DNA from 4 places in the Streptomyces sp. NPDC048639 genome. Region 2 is predicted to be linked to each of the others. Evidence: riboswitches for the same ligand, from Rfam matches in the RefSeq annotation. Region 2 holds a riboswitch; each other region holds the start of a gene.

Region 1 (3,265 bases), on a different contig from region 2:
TCTTCTCGGCCATGCACCGGCTGCCGCGCGACGAGGTCTGGCACTTCTACCTGGGGGACCCGGTGGAGCTGCTGCTCCTGGAGCCGGGCGGCGCGTCGCGCGTGGAGGTGCTCGGCCAGGACGTACGCGCCGGGCAGCACGTCCAGTTCACCGTTCCGGGCCGGACGTGGATGGGGGCGCGTGTCCGCGGCGGCGGCAGCCACGCGCTCATCGGATGCACCATGGCGCCGGGGTTCCTCCCGTCCGACTACGAAGACGGCGATGCGGACGACCTGGCCGCGCGATACCCGGAACACGGCCGGATGATCAGGGCCCTGTGCCGCACGGCGTGACCTCCGCCCGCTCCCTTGACCGATCTTTCCCGCACCAGGACAGAAGCGAGGCGCCGGTTCCCCGTCGTCACGGGGAACCGGCGCCTCATCGAGTCAGGAGGGAAGACTCCGTAGCCGTTCGAGTCGTTCGCGCGTCAGATCGTCAGATCTTGACGCCGTGGTCGCGCAGGTACGCGATCGGGTCGATGTCCGAGCCGTAGTCCGGACCGGTGCGGACCTCGAAGTGGAGGTGCGGACCGGAGGAGTTGCCGGTGGAGCCGGACAGGCCGATCTGCTGGCCGCCGGTCACGGACTGGCCCGCCGAGACGGACAGCGAGGACAGGTGGGCGTACTGGCTGTACTTGCCGTCCGCGTGGCGGATGACGACCTCGTTGCCGTAGCTGCCGCCCCAGCCCGCGGAGACGACCTCGCCCGCACCGATGGACTTGACGGTCGTACCGGTCCCGGCACGGAAGTCCGCGCCGGTGTGGTAGCCGCTGGACCAGGAACTGCCCGACTGGTGGTACGGGGTGCCGAGCGTCAGGTTGTCGACCGGGGCGGTGAAGCCGTCGGCGCTCTTGCCGGCCGCGGGCTTGGCGGCCGGCTTGGCCTCCTGCTTCGGCGCCTGGGCCTTGGGCGCGGCGTGCTTCGAGCCCTGCTTCTTCCAGCCTTCGTGCTTCTGCCCGGCCTCGGCCTTGCCGCCGCCCAGGCTGAGCTTCTGGCCCGGGTGGATCAGGTTCGGGTTCTCGCCGACGACCTGGCGGTTGTCCTGGTAGACCTGCTTCCAGCCGCCATCGACGTGCTTGGACGTGGCGATCTTGTAGAGCGAGTCGCCCTTGACGACCGTGTAGGCCTCGCCCTTGCCGTGGCGCTTCTCGCCACGGTCGGCACGGTCCTTGGCGGCCGGGGCCGGCTTGGTCTCGGCCTTCTCGCCGGCGGCGGGGGCCTCGGGGGCCGGACCACCCTTGGCCAGACCGGCCTTCGGGCCGCAGACCGGCCAGGCGCCGGGGCCCTGGCCGTCGAGCACCTTCTCGGCGACGGCTATCTGCTCGGCCTTGCTCGCGTGGTCGGCGCGGTCGGCGTACTGGCTGCCGCCGAAGGCGTCCCACGTGCTCTGCGTGAACTGGAGGCCTCCGTAGAAGCCATTTCCGGTGTTGATGCTCCAGTTGCCGTTGCTCTCGCACTCGGCGACCTTGTCCCAGGTGCCGACGGGGGCAGCGTTCGCGCTGCCGGCGCCGATGAAGGACAGACCGATACCGGCACCGCCCGCGGCGGCGACGAACGTGGCGCGAGTGATCCGGTTGGGCTTGAAGCGGCGGTGACGTCCGCGTGCAGACATAGGGTTCTTCCTCTCCTACGCCTGCGAGGTGAGCTGTCGGGTTCGGGCTGGAGTTGCCCGGCCGTGCCTTCACGCAGCTACGAGCGTTTCGGCACGTCTTCACCCCAAGCCGGACCACATCGATGGCGGTACGGCACTTACCTTGGGTCCCCCGCTCCTGCCGTGGGTGCGTTGTCGTTTCTCCCACCACCGGCGGCAGGACTCGGCGCTCCGGCAGATGGGCGCCCGCCCTTTCGATGGGCAGGCAGCCGAAAAATAAACACATCCATTTCTTCGCCACAAGTGCCCTGCATTTGTCTGAATCGCCGGGGGACAGATCGACTTGCTATTGCGTCACGCTGCGCTGCCGATCTTTGCCCCACAGCAAAGGCGATTACTACTGAACGACTCTCACAAGAGGCAGCCGGTAACCAAGTTGAAGGAATTCGGGCCCTTCGAGTGCTGGAGGTCACATTCATGGCGAAGCATCTGTGAGATGTGTCACCGCACGGCCAATTGTCCGTTTTGGCGGTTGAATTCATTTTTGCTGTAATGCGGTCCTGAAACACCCCTTTACTGCACCCGGGTCGGTCCGGCGAAACGGATGATTCTGGACCAAGCGCCCGAAGTGTTTCCCGACGTCCGCCCCATTCGCGCATATCGTGAGCAACCCCGGTCGCGGAACGTGCGGAGTCGCAGTGCAGAGAACGGACGCGTTGGAGGGCACCGCCTCGCCGGTGCCGCACGAAGCGGGTGCGAGCGACGCCCCCAGGACCGGCCGCAGACCTCCGGGCCGGCCCCCCTGGCCGGCCGCCACCGCCGTCGTAATGGGACTCGCCCTCGCGGCCGCGGTCGCCACCGGCGCGATCGGGCAGCCGGACCCCGGAGCCTTGGGCGCCTGGCGTACGGTCTGCATCGCGATCGTGGTGCAGGCCCTGCCGTTCCTGCTGCTGGGCACCGTCATCTCGGGGGCCATCAACGCCTTCGTGCCCGCGCGGGTCTTCGCACGGGCGCTGCCGAAGCGGCCCGCGCTCGCCGTCCCCGTGGCCAGCGCCGCCGGGGTCGTCCTGCCCGGGTGCGAGTGCGCCTCCGTACCGGTGGCGGGGAGCCTGATCCGGCGCGGGGTCGCACCGGCGGCCGCGTTCGCCTTTCTCCTCTCGGCCCCCGCGGTGAACCCGATCGTGCTCGCGTCCACGGCCGTCGCCTTCCCCGGCGCACCCGAGATGGTGGCGGCCCGGCTGCTCGCCTCGCTCGCGACCTCGGTCGTGATGGGCTGGCTGTGGATCCGCCTCGGCCGGGAGGAGTGGCTGCGGCTGCCGGCCCACCGCACGGGACACACCCCGGGGCACGGCCGGTGGGAGGAGTTCCGGCTCGGCTTCCAGCACGACTTCCTCCACGCCGGAGGGTTTCTGGTGGTCGGTGCGATGGCGGCGGCGACGTTCAACGTCGCGGTCCCGAGGTCCGTCCTGGACACATTCGCCGGGTCGCCCTGGCTCTCGGTGCTCTTCCTGGCCGCACTGGCGATCGTGCTCGCCGTCTGCTCGGAGGCCGACGCCTTCGTCGCCGCCTCCCTCACCGGCTTCTCTCCCACCGCGCGGCTGGCGTTCATGGTGGTCGGGCCGATGGTGGATGTGAA
Region 2 (3,265 bases):
ACCGGCGCGGGCGCGTACATCCACGCGATCTTGCGGCGGACCTGGGTGAGCAGCGCCGCGAGGCTGGGGCTGCCGGAGGCCTGGGCCAGCGTCTCGTGGAACCAGCCTTCCAGCGACCGCAGATCCGCCACCTGTCCGTGCCGCGCCCGCTCCTGGCCCAGCCGTACGAGACCGCGCAACACCTTGAGGTGGGCGTCCGTACGGCGCTGTGCGGCGCGCGCGGCGCCCAGCGGCTCCAGCAGCGCGCGGATGTCGAGCAGGTCGGCGGCCTCCTGCTCGGAGGGCTCGGCGACGCAGGCCCCGGCGTGTCTGCGGGTGGTCACGAACCCTTCGGACTCCAGGGTGCGCAGGGCCTCGCGGACGGGGACGCGGGAGACGCCGTAGCGTCGCGCGAGGACCTCCTCGGTCAGCCTGCTGCCGGGCGGATGGATTCCGGCGACGATGTCGTCGCGAATCGCCCGGCACACCGCACGCGCCGGAATACGGCCGGCTGCCGGTGTCTCGCCGCTCACATCCGATCCCGCATGGCCGGACCTCCGCTGCAATTCCCGGGAAACACGTTCGACCGCGTTCATTCAAGAACTGTATGGCACAACGGAGGAATTTCCATCGGGCGGGACCCGGACATGGATATCTTTTGGCCTTTGCGCGGTCCCCGGCTCGGTCCGTTGCGCGGTCCCCGTTCCCTCCTGCCGCCGGCGGGACGGCAGGAGGGTCCGCGTCAGAGGCTCACAGGCTCAGGCCGTGCGAGCGCAGGTAGGCCACCGGGTCGATGTCGGAGCCGTAGTCGGGGGATGTGCGGGCCTCGAAGTGCAGATGCGGGCCCGTGGTGTTCCCGGTACTGCCCGAGAGGCCGATCTTCTCGCCCGGGGTGACGGTCCGGCCGACGGAGACATGGACCGCGGAGAGGTGGCCGTACTGCGTGTACGTGCCGTCCTTCATCTTGATCACGATGTTGTTGCCGTAACTGCCGCCCCAGCCGGCCTCGACGACGGTGCCGGCGCCCACCGAGCGCACGGTCGTCCCCGACGAGGCGTGGAAGTCCACACCGGTGTGGCTGCCGGAGGACCAGGCGCCACCGGCGGATCCGTACGAGGTGGAGACGTAGCTGCCTTCGACGGGCAGGACAAAGGCGTTGAGGCGCTTGCGCTCGGCCTCGCGGGCCGCGCGCTTCTTCTCGGCCTTGACCTCCGCCGCCCGCTTCTTCGCGGCGGCCTCGGCCTTGGCACGGGCCGCGGCCGCATCGGCCGCGTCCTGCTGTGCCTCGGCCTGGGCATCCACGGTGCGGGCGAGCGAGTCGTCCATGACGATCGCCTGGCGCAGACCGGTCTGTTCGGCATCGGGCGCGTGGCCCGGCGCGGCTGCGGACGCGGGACCGGCGGCCAGTGAGGTCACGATCCCGGTGGTGGCGAGGGTGGCTATGCCCGCAAGGCTCGCGCCGGAACGGGCGAGACGGCTGGGGCGGCGATAACGGTGCTTCCCGGTGGCACGGGTGAACGACGCCATGCGGCGGCGGTGCTCCTTTCCTTCCTTCTCGCCTACCGGGTTAGCTGACGGGTTCGGAGCAGGAAGGTCTCCTACGGGCCCCTCGCGGGAGGCGCCCGATTCACCCCAGGGACTGCGCGCCCTCCCGCGCCGGTGCGGCGCGCGACGAGCAAGGTGGGTCCCCGGCTCCCCTGGCTCGCGCCGTACGGGGACTCGGCGATGACTGCCCGGAGCCGCGGGTGCGGCAGGTGTACCGGCCGGACAGCCGGACCGACGCTAAACGGGACATCTGTCAATCGCCAAAGAAATCAGGGCGTTTGTAGTCGACACCACAAAGGAAACGGCAGACTCAATAACAAACCGGACATACATCGGTACCCCGGAGCCACTCCGGGCTCCGGGGTACCGATGCTGTACGCGGTCGGGCCTGACGGGGCATCAGCCGCTGTCAGGGACGCCGTCCGCCGATGCGTTCAGGGGCAGCCGCTGTTCAGGGCGTCAGCCGCTGACCACCTTCACCTCGCCGATGCCCAGAGCACGTACGGGCTCCTCGATCTCGGAGGCGTCGCCGACGAGGATCGTCACCAGGCGGTCCGACGGGAAGGCGCTGACGGCCGCCGCCGTGGCCTCGACCGTGCCGGTGTCGGCGAGCTGGGCGTACAACTGCGCCTGGTAGTCGTCCGGGAGGTGCTGCTCGACCTGGTCGGCGAAGGTGCCCGCGACCGCGGCCGCCGTCTCGTACTTGAGCGGGGCGACACCGACGAGGTTCTGCACGGCGGTGTCCCGCTCCGCGTCGGTGAGCCCCTCCGCGGCCAACGTGCGCAACACCTTCCAGGTGTCCTCCAGCGCCGGTCCGGTGGAGGCGGTGTCCACCGAGCCGCTGATGGCCAGCAGCGAGGCGCCCGTGCCGTCGGGGGCGGAGCGCAACACCTGGCCGAACGCCCGTACGCCGTAGGTGTATCCCTTCTCCTCGCGCAGCACCCGGTCGAGCCGGGAGGTGAGCGTGCCCCCGAGGCAGTAGACGCCGAGGACCTGGGCGGGCCACACGCGGTCGTGCCGGTCGGATCCGATCCGCCCGATCAGCAGCTGGGTCTGCACCGCGCCGGGGCGGTCCACGATGACGACACGGCCTGCGTCGTCGGCGGTCACCGGGGGGACGGGCCGGGCAGAGGCGGTGTTGCCGGTCCAGGCGCCGAGGGTGTCCCCGAGGACGGCAGCGAGGTCGATCCCGGTCAGGTCGCCGACGACCACGGCGGTGGCGGTGGCGGGGCGAACATGGGCCTCGTAGAAGGCGCGTACGGCCGCGGCGTCGACGCGCTCGACCGTCTCCTCGGTGCCCTGCCGCGGACGGGACATCCGGGACGCGGACGGGAACAGCTCCTTGGAGAGCTCCTTGGCCGCGCGGCGAGCCGGGTTGGCCTGCTCGTGCGGGATCTCGTCGAGCCGGTTGCGGACCAGCCGCTCGATCTCGCCGTCGGGGAACGCCGGGGCGCGCAGGGCGTCGGCCAGCAGCCCGAGGGCCTTCTCCAGCCGGGAGGCGGGGACCTCCAGGGAGACGCGGACGCCCGGGTGGTCGGCGTGGGCGTCGAGGGTGGCGCCGCAGCGCTCGAGCTCCGCGGCGAAGTCCTCCGCGGTGTGCTTGTCGGTGCCCTCGGACAGCGCCCGCGCCATGATCGTGGCGACGCCGTCCAGTCCGGTGGGCTCGGCGTCCAGCGGCGCGTCGAGGTTCATGTCCACCGCGACGACCTGCTGGCCGGGACGGTGACAGTGCAGCACGGTC
Region 3 (3,265 bases), on a different contig from region 2:
GCGTAGGCGTCCAGCACCGCGTGCGACTGCTGCTCGTCGGCCGTCCAGCCGAAGACATTGCCGCCGAGGCAGAGGGGGTGGACGGTCAGATCACCGATGATCCTGCTGTTGTCGGCCATGCGGCAACCCAACGCTCCCCGGGGCACGGCTATTCCGCCATGGCAAAGGGCTCGGATGCGCGAACGGTCCGGTGCGCGAAGGGTCCAGGTGCACGAAACGGTCCAGGTGCACGAACGGGCGCGGCGAGCGAGGCGCGGCGAGCGACGCGGGTACGCAAGGCCGCGGGCATACCGGCAGCCCCGGTGCCAGGGGGGAGGAAACACCGGGGCTGGCGGCGAACGCGGTGGGGGTGGCCGACCGGTGGACGGACGGCCTCAGGACGGTCGCGCCGGAGCGGCGCGAGAGGGGTGTGGTGCGGGTCTAGAGCGCCATGCCCTTGCCGCGCAGCCAGCCGGCCGGGTCGATCGGGTCGCCGCCGCCCGGACGGACCTCCAAGTGGAGGTGGGCCCCGGTGACATTGCCCGTGGCGCCGACGCGGCCGATCGTCTCGCCGGTCGTCACCTTCCCGGACGTCTTGGTCATCGAGGACAGGTGGCAGTACCAGACCTCGGTGCCGTCGTCGAGGGTGAGGATGATCCGGTAGCCGTAGGAACCGGCCCAGCCGGCCTCCGTGATCGTGCCGCCGTGCACCGCCTTGGCGGGGGTACCGGTGGGGGCGGCGAAGTCCAGCCCGGTGTGGTCGTTGGCCCACATGGAGCCGGCCTCGCCGAAGCCCGCGGTCAGCGTGTACGAGGCGACGGGGAGGGTGAACTGCTTGGCCAGCTTGGCCAGTCGCTCGGCCTCGGCCTTGCGCGCGGCCTCGGCCTTCGCCTTGCGCTCGGCGGCGGCCTTGGCGTCCGCGGCCTTCTCCTTGGCCTCGGCGACCTCCTCGGCGGCCTTCTTCGCGGCTGCCTTCTCGGCCGCCTCGCGCTGCGCGGTCTCCGCCGCGCCCTGCTGCTGCTCGGCCTGGCGCATGATGCGGGCGCGCAGCGCCTCGCCCGCGCCGGTGCCGTTGGCGGCCTCGGTGTCGGTGAGTCCCGCGGTGGAGAGCGGGGTGGTGGCTCCGGCGGGGGCGTCGTCGTCGGCCACCAGGGAGCCGATGCCCGGCAGGGACTTGGCGTCCGGGAGCTGGTCGGTGATGCCGAGATCCGGCATGGAGATGGCGGCCGGGGGCTTGTCCTGGGCGGTGGCCATGCCACCGGCGCCGACGGCCGCGAACATACCGACCCCGAGGACGGCACCGCTGCGGGCCATGCCGCCACCGCGCTGCTTGCTGACGCGGTGCTTGCCGCGCGCGGGAGCAAGGGAGTCGGCCGTCGGGTTCCACTCGCCGGTACCGGCGGCCGGGGACTCCTCGCCGAACTCACCGAATCCGCCGGGACCATGGGCGGCGGGGGGTTCGTACAAGGGCTCGGGGGCAGGCCTGTTGGACGCCACTCGGGCGCTCTCCTTTCCTTCCTTCTCGCCTACCGGGTTAGCTGACGGGTTCGGAGCAGGAAGGTCTCCTACGAGCGCCTTTGGGAAAGGTGCCCGATTCACCCCAAGAGTTTGGTTCCCCGGTTCCCTTGGTGCAGTTGGTGCGGATGCTGCGGGTGATGCTGGTGGTGCGGGATTCGGCGTAGGCGCACGGTGCCACCTCTTGTGGCGGCTGGGACGACCGCGCTGCGTTATCGAACGTTAATAGACCGCGGGACCTGTTTCCAAGCTGTTCCGTGTGATCGTTAACGAAATCCGTGGGGGCAAATCGGTACATGGTCCAGGAAAATCGGGCGAGTTGACCTCACGCCCGACAACCCCCCATAGCTGACTGTTCGTCAGTTGTTATGCGGAGCGATGCGATCCGGTTACGGACCGTGGCCTTCGGGTCGTGCCACCGCGAGCAGCGCCATGTCATCCGGTGCCTCGCCCGCCGCATGACGGCGAACGTCCGCCACGAGCGCGTCGAGGAGCGTGCCGGGATCGGGGAAATGCATGCCGCGCAGCCGCTCCACCGGGTCGTAGAAGACGCCGCGGGCATTGCGCGCCTCGGTCACCCCGTCGGTGAACAGCAGCAGCGTCGCCCCGCCGGGGAACGCCAACTCCTGGACCAGGTCCGGCCACACGCCCAGGTCGTCCATGCCGAGCGGCAGTGCGGGCACCTTCGGTTCGACACCCCTCAGACCGCCGTCCTCGTAGAGCAGCAGCGGTGGTGGGTGGCCGCGGTTGAGCAGCCGCAGCGTGCCCGCGCCTGCCGGGTCATCGACGCCGTGCACCTCGGCGAGGACGACCGTGGTGAAGCCCTCGAACAGGTCCGGCCCCGCACCCCGGGCACTCTCCCGGTGCAGCGCCCACTCCAGCCGCCGGGCCACCGCCTCCAGCGTCGGCTCCTGCTCGGCGGCCTCCCGGAACGAGCCGATGAGGATCGCCACCGCCTCGACGGCATCCAGTCCCTTGCCCCGCACGTCCCCGACGACCAGGCGCACGCCGTACGGGGTGTCCTGCACGGCGTAGAGGTCGCCGCCGATGCTGGCCTCGGCGTGCGCGGCCTCGTAGCGCGCGGCGACATGGAAGCCCCCGATCCGCTCGGCGGGGTCGGGCAGGACGGCGCGCTGGGCCGCCTCCGCGATGGTGCGCGCCGAGGCGAGGCGCAGGTCGCCCCGGCGTACGACGCGATTGATGAGCAGGGCGAGGACGGCGACCGTGAAGACGGTGACCAGCTCGGTGACCGACTCGATGTCGGTGAGCCGGATGTCGTACAGCCGCAGCGCGAGCACGGTGAGCACGCTCGCGCCGCCCGTGAGGGCGGTGACACCGAGCGAGAAGAACGGGGCGGCCACCAGCGGGGCCGCCGAGAAGAACGGGGAGCCGGTGAAGCGGGGCGGCGTCATGAGGTCGAATATCGCGCCGCCGATGATCAGCAGAGCCGGGATCCAGCGGATGACCCGGGCACTGGGCCGACGGGCTCCACCGAGGCGGCGAGGTCCCTCGACGTGCGTCCCCACCTGCTGACTCCTGCCCATCCGTGAGGGCCGACGCTGCGGCGTGTCCGCGAGCGCGCCCCTTCCACCCTGGCCGGGGGAGGCGCCGCGCGCGAATCGGGGGTCCCGCACCGCTCGCTGCCGGCCCGGCGCACGCACGGCACGGGAAAGGCATCGGAAAGACGATGTAAAGGTGCAGTAAAGGGCGTAAGCCACAAAATTGCGCCTTTGGAGTTAACTTCGTAGGTATGGACACCGCAGCGAAGCCT
Region 4 (3,265 bases), on a different contig from region 2:
TCGTTCTTGAGGTTGGAGATCTTCGCGCTGAAGGACTTCGGCGGATAGCGCTTCGGGTCGAGGTCGAGGTCGCGGCAGACCAGGGACATCAGGCGCTTGGAGTCGGCCGCGTCGTAGATCGAGAAGCTGGAGGTGAAGCCGAGCTTCTTGCTCTCGCGGCGCAGGATGCGGACGCAGGCGCTGTGGAAGGTGGACACCCACATCGCCTTGGCGCGCGGGCCGACGAGTTCCTCGACGCGCTCCTTCATCTCGCCCGCGGCCTTGTTGGTGAAGGTGATCGCGAGGATCTGGCCGGGGTGCACCTGCCGGGCGCCCAGCAGATAGGCGATGCGGTGGGTGAGCACCCGGGTCTTGCCCGAGCCGGCCCCGGCGACGATGAGCAGCGGGGAGCCGCTGTGGACGACGGCGGAGCGCTGCTCCTCGTTCAGCCCCTGGAGCAGCGCGGCGGTGTCCACGGCGGGGCGGTGCGCGCCGTTGCGGTAGTACCGGTCGCGGGCGTCCTCGTCCGCGGAGGCGTCGAAGTTCCCGCCGAAGAGACCGGCAGGGATGTCCTCGCCACCGCCCTCCTCGGGCGGCGGAGGCGGGTGCTCCTCACCGGTGCGCCCCGCATGGGCGGAGGGACCCGGGCCCGGGTGCTGGAAGCCCGCCAGAAAGTTGTCGTCAAAGAGGCTGCTCATCGCTCCCCGAGTCTAGGCCGCCCGACTGACAGCCCACGCCGGTTCCCGGTCCTCGGACGGACGAGCCCCCGATCCGGTTCCGAACGATCGCGCCCCGGATTGGTCACGAAAAGGTTTCGGGCATATCGAACATCAGCCTTCACAGGTACCCCACACGTTGGCTACCGTGCTCGCTCAGGCGGCTCGCACCCCCCGTCGACGACCGCGTCGGCACGGGCAGCCTCCGCTGAATCCGGCTCTGCCCGGCGGGTGTCCGAACGACGTCCCGACGGCATCCGGAACCGGGGACCCACACGTCCCACCGGGGTGAATCGGCCCCCGCACGTGCATATGCAGCCCGTCCGTGCGGAGCCGTAGGGCAGCCTTCCGATCGCCCGAACCCGACAGCTAACCCGGTAAGCGGTCCACGGAAGGAGACGCGCGCCTTGGCGTCGCACCGCAAACCGCGGACACGTGGCCTCACGTCACCCGGCTCGGGCCGGGCGACCGTCGGGCTGACGACCGCGGCCCTCGCATCGGTCAGCCTGCTGTCGCAGAGTGCGCAGGCCGCTCCGGGCGAGCCGAAGCAGGGCATCGAAGAAGTCCAGAAGAAGGTGGACGAGCTCTACCGGCAGGCCGGCAGCGCCACGCAGAAGTACAACCAGGCCAAGGAGCGCACCGATGAGGAGCGTTCCAAAGTGGACCGGCTGCTCGACGACGTCGCCAAGCGCACGGAGAAGCTGAACGAGGCGCGGCGGCTGCTCGGAAGCTATGCCGCCACCCAGTACCGCAACGGCGGCATGGCCTCCACCGCCACGATGATGCTCGCCGACGACCCGCAGAGCTACTTCGACCAGGACCATCTGATGTCCCGGATGACCGGGCGGCAGAAGCAGGCGGTCGAGGACTTCGAGACCCAGCAGCGGGCCGCGTCGAAGAAGCGCGCCGAGGCCACCGAGAGCCTGGCGGGCCTGTCCGAGTCGCAGCAGCAGCTCCGTACGACCAAGGAGTCGGTACAGCGCAAGCTGTCGGGCGCGCGTGAGCTGCTGTCGAAGCTGACGGCCGAGGAGAAGGCCCGGCTGGCGGCGATCGAGCGCAGGAAGAAGGCCGAGGCCGAGCGCGAGGCGGAGGAACTGGCCCGGCAGCAGGCCGAGAAGCAGCGCCAGGAGGAGGCCGACCAGGGCTCCGGCCGGACCGAGGGCTCCGGCTCCTACGCGGCCAAGGCCGAGAAGGCGCTCGCCTTCGCGCGTGCCCAGATCGGCAAGCCGTACGTGTGGGGGGCGACGGGCCCGAACTCCTTCGACTGCTCGGGGCTGACCCTGGGTGCCTGGAAGGCCGCCGGGGTCTCGCTGCCGCGCACCACCTGGGACCAGGTGAAGGTCGGCAAGCGCGTGGCCACCGAGGACCTCAAGCCGGGCGACCTCGTCTTCTTCTACGACGACATCAGCCACGTGGGCATCTACATCGGCGGCGGGAAGATGATCCACGCGCCGAAGCCGGGTGCGAACGTCCGCACCGAGGCCATCACGTACATGCCGATCTACGGCAGCGTCCGGCCCGCGTAGCCGCAGTGTTCTCCCTGACGGGCGCCCCTCGCCGGGCGCCGGTCGGGGCCGGGCACGGACCGCCCCCCTTCGGTGGGGGCGGTCCGTGCCCGTACGTCAGGCACCGCGCGGCCGGGGGGCTGCGCGGTGTCCGCGAGAGATGAGCGCGCCCGCCCGGAAGCCGTCAGGTCCAGAGAACGGCGATGAAGATGTTGGCCAGGGTGAGCAGGCCGACGGCGCCGAAGGCTCCCTTCTCGACCTTCTCCTCGTCCCGCTTCACATAGACCAGGCCGAGGATGACGACGAGGACGGCGAGCTTCACGCCGATCTTGACGTTGTTGACCGTCTGGTCGTCGGCCTGATTCAGCCCCACGAGCGCGACGCCGGTGACGAGCATGGTCAGCGCGCCGTGCAGCATGCCCGGGGTGAAGCGCGCGGTCCCTTCGCCCATCGCCTTCATCTGGTTCAGGAAGCCGCCGAGCAGGGCGGCGATACCGATGATGTGCAGGCCGACAAAGACATTGATGGCTATGTCCATGCGCGGAGCCTAGCCGGGCCCATAGCAGCCGCTTCCACTCAGGTGGGCCTCAATTGCCGCTTCGGTCATGCGAGTAGCGCGAACGGCCAGAGCGTGCGGAAATCACCCGGTCCGTACGATCAGTGCCGTACCGAAACGTTTCAGTCCCGGTCATCCCGGCTCATGGCGGGGACGAAGCGGATTACCGTCCTCCCCCTAGGTGCCCGTACGGCACCCCGGAACGGGCCCCTCCGCAAGGCCACCGGAGACCAGGGGAAGGAAGTGACGGCCGCCGTGGCCTCGCACAGGAAGCCCAGGCAGCGATCGTTCATCGGCTCGCTCACGGGCAGCACCGCCGTCCGTACGGCCGCGACGTTCGCCCTCGCGGGCGCGGCGGGCGCCACCGCCCTCGAAGGAGCCGCCCACGCGGACCCGGCCCCCACCCCGGCCCAGGTGAAGGAGAAGGTCGACCGGCTGCACCACGAAGCCGAGGTCGCCACCGAGAAGTACAACGGCGCGAAGGAGCAGACCCTCGCCGCGCAGCGGTC

The links. A riboswitch is a leader RNA that binds a small molecule or an ion and turns the genes downstream of it on or off. The one in region 2 is predicted to bind cyclic di-AMP.
Region 1: linked by a shared signal. The riboswitch ahead of ACGFNH_RS04630 (transglycosylase family protein) and the one ahead of ACGFNH_RS31080 (M23 family metallopeptidase) in region 2 are both predicted to bind cyclic di-AMP.
Region 3: linked by a shared signal. The riboswitch ahead of ACGFNH_RS25855 (M23 family metallopeptidase) and the one ahead of ACGFNH_RS31080 (M23 family metallopeptidase) in region 2 are both predicted to bind cyclic di-AMP.
Region 4: linked by a shared signal. The riboswitch ahead of ACGFNH_RS22545 (NlpC/P60 family protein) and the one ahead of ACGFNH_RS31080 (M23 family metallopeptidase) in region 2 are both predicted to bind cyclic di-AMP.

The regions. Positions count from the first base shown of each region.
Region 1 covers NZ_JBICVP010000002.1:68,366-71,630, forward strand. Annotated here, with positions in the region: gene ACGFNH_RS04625 (cupin domain-containing protein) at 1-332, shown strand, start outside; gene ACGFNH_RS04630 (transglycosylase family protein) at 475-1,650, opposite strand; cyclic di-AMP (ydaO/yuaA leader) riboswitch at 1,656-1,829, opposite strand; gene ACGFNH_RS04635 (permease) at 2,457-3,265, shown strand, end outside.
Region 2 covers NZ_JBICVP010000015.1:7,661-10,925, forward strand. Annotated here, with positions in the region: gene ACGFNH_RS31075 (GntR family transcriptional regulator) at 1-512, opposite strand, end outside; gene ACGFNH_RS31080 (M23 family metallopeptidase) at 730-1,506, opposite strand; cyclic di-AMP (ydaO/yuaA leader) riboswitch at 1,522-1,714, opposite strand; gene ACGFNH_RS31085 (M16 family metallopeptidase) at 1,984-3,265, opposite strand, start outside.
Region 3 covers NZ_JBICVP010000009.1:404,588-407,852, reverse strand. Annotated here, with positions in the region: gene ACGFNH_RS25860 (aldo/keto reductase) at 1-119, opposite strand, end outside; gene ACGFNH_RS25855 (M23 family metallopeptidase) at 421-1,476, opposite strand; cyclic di-AMP (ydaO/yuaA leader) riboswitch at 1,488-1,629, opposite strand; gene ACGFNH_RS25850 (PP2C family protein-serine/threonine phosphatase) at 1,884-3,038, opposite strand; gene ACGFNH_RS25845 (hypothetical protein) at 3,245-3,265, shown strand, end outside.
Region 4 covers NZ_JBICVP010000008.1:162,288-165,552, forward strand. Annotated here, with positions in the region: gene pcrA (DNA helicase PcrA) at 1-677, opposite strand, end outside; cyclic di-AMP (ydaO/yuaA leader) riboswitch at 935-1,094, shown strand; gene ACGFNH_RS22545 (NlpC/P60 family protein) at 1,103-2,221, shown strand; gene ACGFNH_RS22550 (hypothetical protein) at 2,385-2,738, opposite strand; gene ACGFNH_RS22555 (NlpC/P60 family protein) at 3,012-3,265, shown strand, end outside.